Regions from separate parts of the Phyllobacterium zundukense genome, predicted to be linked through region 2. Evidence: predicted binding sites of a transcription regulator. Region 2 holds the regulator's gene; the other holds the start of a gene.

Region 1 (6,566 bases), 820 kb from region 2:
TTATACGACCAATTGCTAATTGACCGGCGCGAGATTTAATAGGAATAATTTCCTTTTTTAAAGGAATTATTTCATGGACCTTTTTTTCGAACATCTCGCCGAAGTTCTCAGCCTCAAAGCAAGGATCGCCGCACAGAAACTGCGCCTGGATCGCATGCGTGCAGCACCCGCCAACACGCATCCCCGGATAGAAATCCGCAAGGCCGAACTTGGGCTCGATTGTGACCGTTCCCGGTTGCGGCTGATGGAGCAGGCCTTCACCCGCAAGTACAATTTCGATCCTAACCAGCCACGCGTGCCAGCCGGAAATGACGACGGCGGGCAATGGACGAATACGGGTGGGCGCTCATACGCACTCGCCACACCAGCCACATCCACACCAGGCAACGAGTTGCCAATGCCACCAGATCGGTTGCCGCTGCAACGGGACCGGCGATCTCCTCCGCACCTAATTCCGGTATGGGCAGGGCACAATCCGGTCTCCTCGCCGGAGCCGAAACGCTCCGCCAACTGCTTCAAAGCGATCCGCTCAATTCTTCGTTCAGTGGAACCGCGGACGAAGCCAGTGATCGCTACAATTGGTTGCTGGAGAAGAAGCCACGCAATGTCGTTCCGGCGCTGCACTTCACACCTCATGAATTCCAGTTGCGTTCAGAGCCCGGACAGGGTCCGAGGCTGAAGGTGGTCGTGGTGCCTCTGCTGCGCGAGCAGGTGGAGGCTGCCTGTCCGTTATAAGGAGCAGTCCAAACAGAAGCAAACCTGGCTGTTAGAGTGGCAGGGAAAGTATCCGATTATCGGTCGTCCACCGATTTTGGCACCCGCGCGCACACGATCATGAAGGAGAATATTCTTCACAATTACTCCGGACGTCTAATACCAGAGCGATCTTATTTGAAGTATTTTGAGGAATTGGAGGGTGACGAGCGGTATCGCGAGGGTGGAGTAAGATATGGCTTGAAGGATTCACTCCGCTTGGACGTCCTTGAAAAAGTAGGAAACGGGGTCATCTGCGTTTACGATTTGAAAACCGGAAAAAGCGGGCTTTCCCCAGCCAGGATAAGGGAAATCGGCCAGTCTGTTCATAAAAATTTCGGAATAGTGAATCGTATTCTTATCATTCCGATCCAACCATGGTTAGGCTATTGACAACAATCCCAGATGTGAAACGGGCAATGATGCCCTTGCTTGAGCGCCATGATGATCTGGCGCTCGTCGGACGTATGCTGGTGTTAACCCCGGTGCGCAATGTCCTGCGCTTCATCTGCATTGATCGCGAGTCGGACGTATACGCCTTTGATGTTCGCACCTGCATGAATCTCACCTTCTTCGATATTGGCCACTGGCCACTAAGTGGTGGCTGGCGGCTTGCTGCAGATCGAGGAAGTTGGGATATCCGTTACCCCACGTCGCTTGAGGTGCTGCGCCAAATGATTGAAGAAGCACTTCCGGAAATGCGTCGTGTCAACACAATCGACGAATTCGTGACCTACCAAAACAATAGCATGAAATCGCTGTATCGTTCGTCTCTTCGTCCAAACGGTCTTGCCCTCATCGCAATTGCCAATGGCGATCTTGAGAAAGCCCTTTCGATCGTCGAGCCAGCTATCGCCAGCCGCGAGATGGACTGGACACGCAAATATTACAACGCCTTGAAGCAACGGGATTGTACTGCTTTTCTCTATCTGCTGCGCGAACAGCAGGCGCGCACCATCGGGGCGCTCAAACTGGCCAAACATTTCGAACCCGAACCTTTTGGAGTGGAGAAGGGATGAGGGCAAGTCTGCTGCCTGTTGTTACTCAGGATGATGTCGAACGATTGGTTAAGCCAATCCTCGATCGTCATAAGGACCTGACGCTCATTGGTCGCCACCTGGTCGTCAGGCCGGTACGGCACGTGCTGCGCTTCATCCGCCTTGGCCACTCGATATTTGATGATCTCTTCAACGTCGCGGCAGTCGTCGATCTGACATTCCTGCGTTATTCTAGTTGGGCGACCAATGGCAAACGTTCGCTGTACAATAATGGGTGGGGGCCTTGGAACATTTTTGATCCCGAAGAGGTTGAGCGCTTACGCCATACAATTGAAGAGACATTACCTGAACTGCGCCGTGTCAACACGATCGACGACTTTGTGGCCTATCGGTCGAACGAGCCACCGCCGCATTCCTTTTCCTTCGATTTTAAACTCATGGCCCAAATTGCCATCGCCACGGGAAATCTCGACGAGGCCATTGGCTTGGTGGACGCTGCCATCGCCAAGGGCTGGGTGGAACATTTGCCGAAATATTACGAACCCTTGAAGAAACGGGACCGGGTAGCCCTGGTCAATTTTCTGCGCAAACAGCAGGCGGGCTCGATCGAAACCCTTGGCCTGACAGACTATTGGCAACAGGAACCTTTTCCACTGGAGGTGCGGAAATAAATGGGATTGCTCCGTAGCCTCCTAGTCCACTACCGCCGGCAAACGAGACGCCTGCCGGCAAGTCCTATCCACCGCAAAACCCGGAAAGAACAATCTTCCCCTTGGCCCGGCCACTTTCGATGAGCGCATGTGCCCTCTTGAGATTGGCGGCGTTGATCGGGCCGAAATCATCGGCGAGCGTCGTTTTGATTGTGCCTTCGTCTACGAGTTCCGACACTTTGTTCAAAATCCGATGTTGAGCTTCCATGTCAGCGGTCTTGAACAGCGCCCGCGTAAACATCAATTCCCAATGCAGTGAAATGCTTTTGCGCTTCAGCAACATGACATCAAGCGCCTTCGGATCGTCGATGAGCGCAAAGCGGCCCTGTGGCGCCAGCAGTGCAGCGATCTCCGCCAGATGCGCGTCGGAGTTGGTGGTTGAGAATACAAGGCCCGGAGCGCCTATGCCGAGCGCTTCGACCTGTGCTGCGATGGGATGCGAATGATCCATGACGTAGTGAGCACCGAGATCGCGAGCCCAAGCCTGTGTTTCCGGACGCGACGCCGTGGCGATAACAGTCAGGTTTGTCAATTTTCGCGCGAGCTGGATAGCGATCGAGCCAACGCCACCAGCGCCGCCAATGATGACAATGGCATTGGCGGCGCCGACTACCGGCGTTTCGACGTGAAGCCGGTCGAACAATGCTTCCCACGCCGTTATCGATGTCAACGGCAAGGCGGCTGCAGCGCCGAAATCCAGCGATGATGGTTTCTTCCCGACGATCCGCTCATCGACGAGATGGAATTCCGAGTTGGTGCCAGGACGATCGACTGCACCGGCATAGAACACTTCATCGCCCGGCTTGAAGAATTTTGCCTCTGGACCCACTGCAGCCACGATACCCGCCGCATCCCAGCCGAGCACCTTGGAAGTTCCTGGTTCGGGCTTCACCCCTGCGCGGATCTTGGTATCAACCGGATTGACGGATATGGCCTTCACGTCGACCAACAGGTCCCTGCCCCTTGCCTCAGGCTTTGGCAGGTCGATATCGACCAGCGACGTTTCAGCGGTGATGGGCTGTGGTTCGAAATAGGCGACGGCGCGCATGATCGTTACTCCAGGATAAGTTGAACCCGGCTCAGATGCGCCCTATGCTACACAAGTGCAAGAATGCACATATATTGCATATAGTGTCAAAAAGGATACCGTCATGCCACGCGTGCGCCACAAGACGTTTGATTGTTCTGCCGGCTGCCCTGTGGAAGGCGTTCTCAACCTGATCGATGGCAAGTGGAAAGGCGTGATCCTCTACCATCTCATGTCAGGAACGCTGCGCTTTAACGAAATCCGCCGCAAGTTAATACACGTTACGCAGCGCATGTTGACCAACCAGTTGCGCGAATTGGAGGCCGATGGGCTCATTATACGGAAGGTCTATGCCGAAGTGCCACCGAAGGTCGAGTACTCACTTTCGGAGCGCGGCCGTAGCCTGGAGCCCGTTATCAACGCCTTGAAGGCATGGGGTGACGCCAATCTCACTATCGACAAAATCGACGTAGAGGCTGCGTAGATTGCTCGTTTCATCAAGCTATCACATTCATCGAATATGTTACTTGATGGTTAGCGGAAGCACGCTTTGCAAGTGCGGACTTCAGGCCCATTGCAGAAAAATTCCTGATAGCTTTCCCTTGACTCTTCGGTGTCATCCCACTATCTCCGGCCGCAGTTAGCACTCACCACTACCGAGTGCTAATAACGCGGATGGCGCAGCTGTTCGCGACATCGTTTTGACACCAACATCAAGGGTTCTAACCATGGCCAAGACCAAGTTCCGCCCGCTTCATGACCGCGTCGTTGTACGCCGCGTCGAATCCGAAGCAAAGACTGCAGGCGGCATCATCATTCCGGATACTGCCAAGGAAAAGCCACAGGAAGGCGAAGTAATCGCTGTAGGCACCGGCGCTCGTGACGAAGCCGGCAAGCTCGTACCGCTCGATGTCAAGGCAGGCGATCTGATCCTGTTCGGCAAGTGGTCCGGTACGGAAGTCAAGATCGGCGGCGAAGACCTGCTGATCATGAAGGAATCCGACATTCTGGGCATTCTCGGCTAATCGCCAACTGTCCCTTAATCAACGCATATAGATCAAACCGGGTTCAACCCCAGGAGAGATACAATGGCTTCCAAAGAAGTAAAGTTCGGCCGCGACGCGCGTGAGCGCATGCTGCGCGGTGTCAATATCCTTGCAGACGCTGTCAAGGTAACGCTCGGCCCGAAAGGCCGTAACGTTGTCATCGACAAGTCCTTCGGCGCCCCGCGCATCACCAAGGACGGCGTGACCGTTGCCAAGGAAATCGAACTTGAAGACAAGTTCGAAAACATGGGCGCACAGATGGTGCGTGAAGTCGCTTCGAAGACGAACGACATTGCCGGCGACGGCACCACGACTGCCACCGTTCTGGCCCAGGCTATCGTTCAGGAAGGCGGCAAGGCTGTTGCTGCTGGCATGAACCCAATGGATCTGAAGCGCGGCATCGATCTGGCTGTTGCTGAAGTCGTCAAGGACCTCGTCAAGAAGGCCAAGAAGATCAAGACTTCGGAAGAAGTTGCCCAGGTTGGCACGATCTCTGCCAATGGCGAGACCGAAATCGGTGAAATGATCGCCAAGGCGATGCAGAAGGTCGGCAACGAAGGTGTTATCACCGTTGAAGAAGCCAAGACCGCTGACACCGAACTCGAAGTCGTCGAAGGCATGCAGTTCGACCGCGGCTACCTGTCGCCATACTTCGTCACCAACCCTGAAAAGATGGTTGCTGACCTCGAAGACGCCTATATCCTTCTCCACGAGAAGAAGCTTTCGAACCTCCAGGCCCTTCTGCCGGTTCTCGAAGCTGTCGTTCAGACCTCCAAGCCGCTCGTCATCATCTCTGAAGACGTAGAAGGCGAAGCTCTTGCCACGCTCGTTGTCAACAAGCTGCGCGGCGGCCTGAAGATTGCTGCTGTCAAGGCTCCTGGCTTCGGCGATCGCCGCAAGGCCATGCTGGAAGACATCGCCATCCTCACTGGTGGTCAGGTTATTTCCGAAGATCTCGGCATCAAGCTCGAAAGCGTTACGCTCGACATGCTCGGCCGCGCCAAGAAGGTGTCGATCACCAAGGAAAACACCACGATCGTTGATGGTAATGGCAAAAAGGCCGAAATCAACGCCCGCGTTGGCCAGATCAAGCAGCAGATCGAAGAAACCACTTCCGACTACGACCGCGAGAAGCTGCAGGAACGTCTTGCCAAGCTCGCTGGCGGCGTTGCCGTTATCCGCGTTGGCGGTGCAACGGAAGTTGAAGTGAAGGAAAAGAAGGACCGCGTCGACGACGCCCTCAACGCAACCCGCGCGGCTGTCGAAGAAGGTATCGTTCCTGGCGGTGGTGTTGCTCTTCTGCGCGCTTCGGCTGCTCTTACTGTCAAGGGTGCCAATGCCGATCAGGATGCTGGTATCAACATCGTTCGCCGCGCTCTGCAGGCTCCGGCTCGCCAGATCGCAACGAATGCAGGCGATGAAGCCTCTATCGTTATCGGCAAGATCCTTGAGAACAAGAAGGACACCTACGGCTACAATGCGGCCAATGGCGAGTACGGCGATCTGATCGCACTCGGCATCGTCGATCCGGTCAAGGTTGTTCGTACTGCTCTGCAGGACGCTGCATCGGTTGCTGGCCTGCTCGTCACCACTGAAGCCATGATCGCCGAAGCTCCGAAGAAGGACAACGGCGGCGCTCCCCAGATGCCAGGCGGCGGAATGGGCGGCATGGGCGGTATGGACTTCTAAGAAGTCCTCATCCAGACGAATACGAAAAGGCGGGTTTCGACCCGCCTTTTTTATTGCCGTTGATATTCACGGCTCACTATTCCTCGCGTCAACGCGCCTATTCCGCAGCATGCGCAAATGGGGGTTGCGCCTCCTTGCCGCCGTGAGCCGCATCGAAGCGGGCACGGGCCTCGCCGACGCGTTGCTCGTTCTTGATCGCCCAATCGCCGAGCGCCCGTACGGGCACCAGCAGGTCGCGCCCAAGATCGGTCAGCTCATAATCCACGCGCGGCGGAATGGTCGGGTAGACCGTTCGTGTGACAAAACCGTCGCGCTCAAGACCACGCAACGTGCTCGTCAGCAT
Region 2 (6,566 bases):
CTATTTCAATGCCAAAAGCCGTTGATAGAGTTCTCCCTTGGCCCGACCGGTCATGCGCGAGGCTTCGCCCGCTGCCTTGGCCGGTGACATTTCGAGGACGAGCGCGCGCAGGAGCGCATCGATATCGTCATCGGAGCGTGGCACATTCTCATCCTCTTGTGGTGGACCAATCACCAGCACCACTTCGCCGCGAATGCGGTCTTCGCCATCGAATTCCGCTGCAAGGTCCTTCAGTGACAAGGTGACGACGGTCTCGTAGGTCTTTGTCAGTTCGCGGCACAGCGAGGCCTGCCGTTGCGGGCCGAAGACCTCGACCATATCGGCCAGTGTGGTTGCAGCGCGGTTTGGCGATTCGAAGAACACCAGCGCCGCATCAAGAGATTTCAGCTGCTCGAGCTTCGCGCGGCGCTGCCCCCGTTTCGACGATAGGAAGCCGGCAAAATAAAATGAATCCTTGAACAATCCTGACGCAGTAAGGGCCGCCAGAACCGACGATGCACCGGGAATTGGAACGACCCTTATACCCGCCGCCCTGGCTTCCGGTACCAGCCGTCCGCCCGGATCGGAAACCAGCGGGGTGCCCGCATCGGAGACCAGCGCGACGCTCTTGCCGGCCAGCAGCGCCTCGATCAGCTTGGGGCCCGCCATGTCGGCATTGTGTTCGTGATAGGCATAGGGACGGCGGGAAATGCCGTAGCGATCGAGCAGGACGCGGCTCACCCGCGTATCCTCGCAGGCGATAATGTCTGCCGCCGCCAGCGTTTCGATGCCGCGTATCGTCATGTCGCCAAGATTGCCGATGGGCGTCGCCACGATGTAGAGCGCCGGCTCCAGCGGGCGGGCGCGATATGAAGCGCTGCCGATCTGATAGCCGCGCTCTTTATCGGTAGATTTTGGCGCTTCTCCCTCGGACAAAACTTTTCCCTTATGCTGCCAGATCGGCGATGACGGCGTTCAGCACAATAGCGCCCTCGGGCGTCGTGCGAATACGGCTATTGCCGATATATTCGATAAGCCCCTGCTCGGCCAAGGAAATCACTTTGCTTTCCTTGACGCTGTGTCCGGTCAGCCGTTCGTAGCGGGCAAGATCGATGCCCTCGACCAGCCGCAACCCCATCAGCAGGAATTCATCGCCTTCCTGCTCGCCGTTCAGAAACTCTTCCTCGACAACCCCGTGGCCGACGGCTTCGACCTTCTGCACCCAGGTTTCGGGATGACGCTCGGTGATGGTCACAGCGCGCGTCCCATTTTCAATGAAGCGCCCATGCGCGCCCGGACCGACACCGACATATTCGCCATAGCGCCAGTAAACCAGATTATGCTGCGACTCCGCGCCGGGCGCCGCGTGATTGGAAATCTCATAGGCTGGAAGGCCGTGCCGCGCGGTCACATCCTGTGTTTCAGCATAAAGCGCTGCCGCATGATCGCCGTCAGGCGTTATCAGTTTGCCCGCCTTCCAGAGATTGTAGAATGGCGTACCTTCCTCGATCGTCAGCTGATAGAGCGACAAATGATCGGCGGCATAGGAAATGGCGCGGGCAAGTTCGTCGCGCCAGGCTTCGATGGTCTGTTCCGGCCGCGCATAGATCAGGTCGAAGGAAAGCCGCGGAAAAATCTCGCGCGCCAGTCCGATCGCAATCAGCGCCTCATCGACGCTGTGCATGCGGCCAAGCCGGCGCAGATCGGGATCGTTCAGCGCCTGCACACCAAGGGAGACGCGGTTCACCCCCGCGGCGCGATAACCGCGAAAGCGGTCTGCCTCGACGCTGGTCGGATTGGCCTCGAGCGTGATCTCGATATCATCCGGCACATGCCAGTTGCGTCCGATTTCATTAAGGATCGACGCCACGGTCTCCGGTTGCATCAATGACGGCGTACCGCCGCCAAGGAAGATGCTGGAAACCGTGCGTTGGCCGGTCCGCTGGCGCATCGTTGCCATTTCACGCGCAAAGGCCGCGGCAAAGCGCGGCTGATCCACCGGTTGATGCCGGACATGCGAATTGAAATCGCAGTAAGGGCATTTGGCCATGCAGAAAGGCCAGTGAACGTAGACGCCGAAGCCGGATTCGCCTTTATCAGGATGGTTCATACGCATCCAGACAGTCTCGGGCAAAATGCTGGAAGGCACGAGCCCGGTGCGACAGCGCATCGGCGTCGCCGGGCTTCCAGCCATGCTTCTGTTCCGCGGTCATTTCACCGAAGGTCGTATCGTAGCCCTGCGGCTTGAACACCGGATCGTAGCCGAAGCCGGCCGTGCCGCGTGGCGGCCAGACGATCTCGCCTTCCACTTCTCCGCGATAATAATTGGCTTCGCCATCGGGCCAGGCCAGGCAGATAACCGAAACGAAACGGCCGCTGCGATCCTCTGGTGCGCTCGCACCCTTTTCCTGCAAAGCTTTCTCGACCTTCTCCATGCCATGGGCGAAGTCGCGCTTGCCATCCGGCAGCTCCGCCCAATTGGCAGTGTAGACGCCGGGATTTCCGCCCAGCGCATCGACGCAGAGGCCTGAATCATCGGAGAGCGCCACAAGACCCGTCGCCTTAGCCGCGGCAAAGGCCTTGATATAGGCGTTCTCCTCGAAGGTAGTGCCGGTCTCGTCCGGTTCAGGCAGGCCGAGATCGCCAGCCGATACGACTTCGAAGCCGAACGGCCCGAGCAGGTCGATCATTTCCTTGATCTTGCCCTGGTTGTGGCTGGCGACCAGCAGCTTACCCTTTTGAAGCGTTCTCATTTCAGATTCCATAATTGTGGTTCGGCAAACTCGATCGAATTTCCCGACGGATCGCGGAAATACAACGAGTGCGCGCCATTCGGCCAGTCGAATTCACTCTCGATGGCGATACCGTTCGCTTCCAGATGGGATTTCCAACCGGCAATTTCAGCCCGCGTCGCGCTAAAACACACATGACCCGGCCCAATTGCACCATGGGACGGTATCGGCAGGCCGCCTTTTGGCCGTTCCTTCAACTTTTCAACGTTGAACAGGATAAGCACGCCTGGGCCGCAACGAAAGAACACCGATTCATTACCGGCGCGCAGGATGACTTCCATCCCGAGCACATCCGCGTAGAACCCCGCAGCCACTTTGACATCGGTCACATAAAGCGCTGTTTCCAATATTCCGGATGGCTGCATGATCGTTGTCTTCTAGCTGACGGCCATTTTCTGCAACGAGACCAGCCGTGTGATGCCGTTGCGGGCAAGCCCCATCAGCGCGAGCAGCTCTTCTTCAGAGAAGGGCTCGCCTTCTGCGGTTCCCTGCACCTCAACGATACCACCCTTGCCAGTCATAACGAAATTGGCATCTGTCTGGGCCGTCGAATCCTCCTGATAGTCGAGATCGATAACCGGCGTGCCATCGGAAATGCCGCAGGAAATGGCTGCGACATGATCCTTCAGAACCTTTTCCACCTTGAGCATCTGGCGTGTTTCCATCCAGCTCAGGCATTCATGCAGGGCCACCCAGCCGCCGGTGATCGCCGCGGTGCGCGTTCCGCCATCAGCCTGGATGACATCGCAGTCGACGGTGATCTGCACTTCGCCGAGCGCCTGCAGGTCAACCACAGCGCGCAGCGAACGGGCGATGAGCCGCTGGATTTCCAGCGTGCGGCCGCCCTGCTTGCCGGAAGAGGCCTCGCGGCGCATGCGATCGCCGGTCGAGCGCGGCAACATGCCATATTCGGCCGTGACCCAGCCCTTGCCAGTATTGCGCATCCAGCCCGGCACTTTTTCCTCGAGGCTGGCGGTGCACAGCACGTGGGTATCGCCGAATTTGACCAGGCACGAGCCCTCGGCATGTTTGGAAACGCCGCGCTCAAAGGAAATGGCGCGCATTTCATCGGGGGCTCGTTTGGAAGGACGCATGGACTAACCTCTTGTTGATATGTTTCCCGGCCTTTTAGCCGTGATCGGTTGATGAAGCAAAGGCTTTGATGATTGTCCGGACAATGCTTATATCTGGCCCTATACTATCCGTCGCAGAAACAAAGCATGAGGTACGATGAACAAGGCTGTTGTCCCGGAAACATTGCAATCGCTTGACCAGCGGTCGCGGGATATTTTCCGGCGGATCGTCGAGAGCTATCTTGGCGATGGCGAGCCGGTTGGATCGCGCAACCTGTCACGCATCCTGCCTGTGTCGCTCTCCCCGGCCACGATCCGCAATGTGATGAGCGATCTCGAACATCTCGGCCTCGTCTACGCCCCGCATGTCTCGGCGGGACGTCTGCCGACACAGCTTGGACTACGCTTCTTTGTCGATGCCTTCATGGAGGTGGGCGATCTCTCTTCCGCCGAGCGCAATTCCATCGAGGCGCAGGTGCGGGCCTCTGGCGAATCCCAGTCCGCGGAAAGCGTGCTGACGCAGGCGAGCCAGATTCTCTCCGGCATGTCGCGGGGTGCCGGGCTGGTTCTCGCCAGCAAGGCGGAAGGTGCGCTCAAGCATATCGAATTCGTGCGCCTCGAGCCGACAAAGGCATTGGCAGTGCTCGTCACCCAGAGCGGCGATATCGAAAACCGCGTGATCGACCTGCCGCTTGGCGTCACGCCATCGCAATTGATCGAGGCATCGAACTTCCTCAACGCGCATATTCAGGGCCGTACCATTACCGAGGCGCGGCAGGAAATCGCGCGGCTCAAGGAAGAAACCCAGCAGGCACTCGACGCCTTGTCGCAGCTTCTGGTCGAACAAGGCCTTGCCATCTGGGGCGGGGCCGGAGGCGGCCAACCAGCGCGATTGATCGTTCGCGGGCGCGGCAATTTGCTCGAATCGGTCAGTGCCGAGGCCGACTTGGAGCGGCTACGCCATCTCTTCGATGATCTCGAAACCAAGGAAGGCACGCTGCAATTGCTCGATCTGGCGGAAGCCGGACCGGGAGTGCGCATCTTCATCGGTTCCGAGAACAAGCTGTTCTCGCTTTCCGGTTCCTCGCTGGTCATTGCCCCCTATCGTGATTCAGAGCAGCGGGTGATTGGCGCGCTCGGCGTCATCGGGCCGACGCGGCTCAATTATGCGCGCATCGTGCCAATGGTGGACTATACGGCCCAGCTTGTGTCACGCCTGCTTCGTTAGAGCGCCGTGTGCGGTGCGATGCTCTACGTCATTTGCACTTGATTTTTATGGTCTAAACCTCGATATCCAGCGCAACTTACGAATAATGAACGGACAGGATACATGGCTGAAGACAAGAAGAATCACGACACACCCGATCACGACCAGCGCGACCTGAAGAATCCGCGCGATCGCGATGCGCTGAAGCGCGCTGCCGATGATTTTCTCAAATCGCGCAAGGCCGAAGAATATGCGATGGCTCAGGATGACGAAATCGAAGCACAGGCCAACAACTGGGCCGAGCTCGACAGGCTGCGCGCCGAGAACGGCGACCTGAAGGACCAGTTGCTGCGGCTTGCGGCTGACATGGAAAACCTGCGCAAGCGCACCGCCCGCGACGTGCACGATGCACGCGCCTATTCGGTCGCCAATTTCGCTCGCGACGTTCTTTCGGTTTCCGACAATCTGAAGCGTGCGCTGGAAGCCATCCCGGCCGATGCACTGGCCAATGGCGATGCGGGTTTCAAGGCGCTTGCCGAAGGCGTCGAGATGACCGAACGTTCGCTGATGACGGCGATGGAACGCCACGGCGTCAAGAAAATCGAACCCCTGGGTCAGAAGTTCGATCCCAACTTCCACCAGGCGATGTTCGAAATTCCGAACGCCGACGTACCGCACAACACCGTGCTGCAGGTTGCCCAGGCAGGCTTCGTCATCGGCGACCGCATGCTGCGTCCGGCGCTTGTCGGCGTTTCCAAGGGCGGTCCCAAGCTTGCAGCAGGTGAAGGTCAACCCGAACCCGGCCCGATCAATCCGCAGGCGGAAAAAGACGCCTAATCCGGTCGGCAGATCGAGTTTGAGAGCCGCATTCCGCCAATGGAATGCGGCTCTTTTCATTTTGGCGGGTGATGCTCTATCGTGCCTTTATTCGGGCGCAGGGGGAATTGCCGATGACCATGATCCAGCTGTTCAACTATGCCGGGATATTCGTCTTTGCGGCAACCGGCGCCCTGGCGGCATCGCGCCGCCAGCTCGACATCATCGCCTTCATCTTTCTCGCGGCGGTAACCGGCATTGGCGGCGGTACCTTGCGCGATCTTATCCTTGGCGTGCCGGTATTCTGGGTTAAGGACCCGGGCAACCTGCTGGTCTGCGCCGCTGCAGCCATCCTCGTCTACTTTTCCGCTAATCTGTTGGAATCGCGCTATCGCGTGCTGCTGTGGCTCGATGCAGTCGGTCTTGCCGCCTACAGCGTCATTGGCGCTGCCAAAAGCCTGGCACTGGGCTTCGATTCGACTATCGCCGTCGTCACCGGCATCATGACCGCCACCTTCGGCGGCATCCTGCGCGATATCATTTCCGGAGAACCGTCCGTGCTGATGCGACGAGAGATTTACGTGACCGCCGCCCTCGCCGGTTCGCTGGTCTACATCCTGCTGCACGGCCTGTCCGTTGGGCTGGAGCTATCGGCGCTTCCCGCCGCGCTTGCCGCCTTTGCGGTGCGCGGCGGCGCGC

The links. The regulator HrcA, encoded in region 2, represses chaperone genes, less so after heat shock. The targets are predictions, from matches to a motif close to GTTAGCACTCNCNNNNNGNGAGTGCTAAC.
Region 1: groES (co-chaperone GroES) is a predicted target of HrcA. The motif match lies at 4,128-4,156, and genes of this name have one in related genera.

What each region holds. Positions count from the first base shown of each region.
Region 1 is NZ_CP017940.1:2,834,704-2,841,269, forward strand. It holds gene BLM14_RS14175 (hypothetical protein) at 325-735, shown strand; gene BLM14_RS14185 (hypothetical protein) at 1,173-1,772, shown strand; gene BLM14_RS14190 (hypothetical protein) at 1,895-2,422, shown strand; gene BLM14_RS14195 (zinc-binding alcohol dehydrogenase family protein) at 2,487-3,509, opposite strand; gene BLM14_RS14200 (winged helix-turn-helix transcriptional regulator) at 3,613-3,972, shown strand; gene groES (co-chaperone GroES) at 4,217-4,513, shown strand; gene groL (chaperonin GroEL) at 4,577-6,223, shown strand; gene BLM14_RS14215 (winged helix-turn-helix transcriptional regulator) at 6,321-6,566, opposite strand, start outside.
Region 2 is NZ_CP017940.1:3,654,542-3,661,107, forward strand. It holds gene rsmI (16S rRNA (cytidine(1402)-2'-O)-methyltransferase) at 1-915, opposite strand; gene hemW (radical SAM family heme chaperone HemW) at 926-2,089, opposite strand; gene rdgB (RdgB/HAM1 family non-canonical purine NTP pyrophosphatase) at 2,076-2,732, opposite strand; gene BLM14_RS18250 (VOC family protein) at 2,729-3,136, opposite strand; gene rph (ribonuclease PH) at 3,149-3,865, opposite strand; gene hrcA (heat-inducible transcriptional repressor HrcA) at 4,002-5,072, shown strand; gene grpE (nucleotide exchange factor GrpE) at 5,175-5,888, shown strand; gene BLM14_RS18270 (trimeric intracellular cation channel family protein) at 6,002-6,566, shown strand, end outside.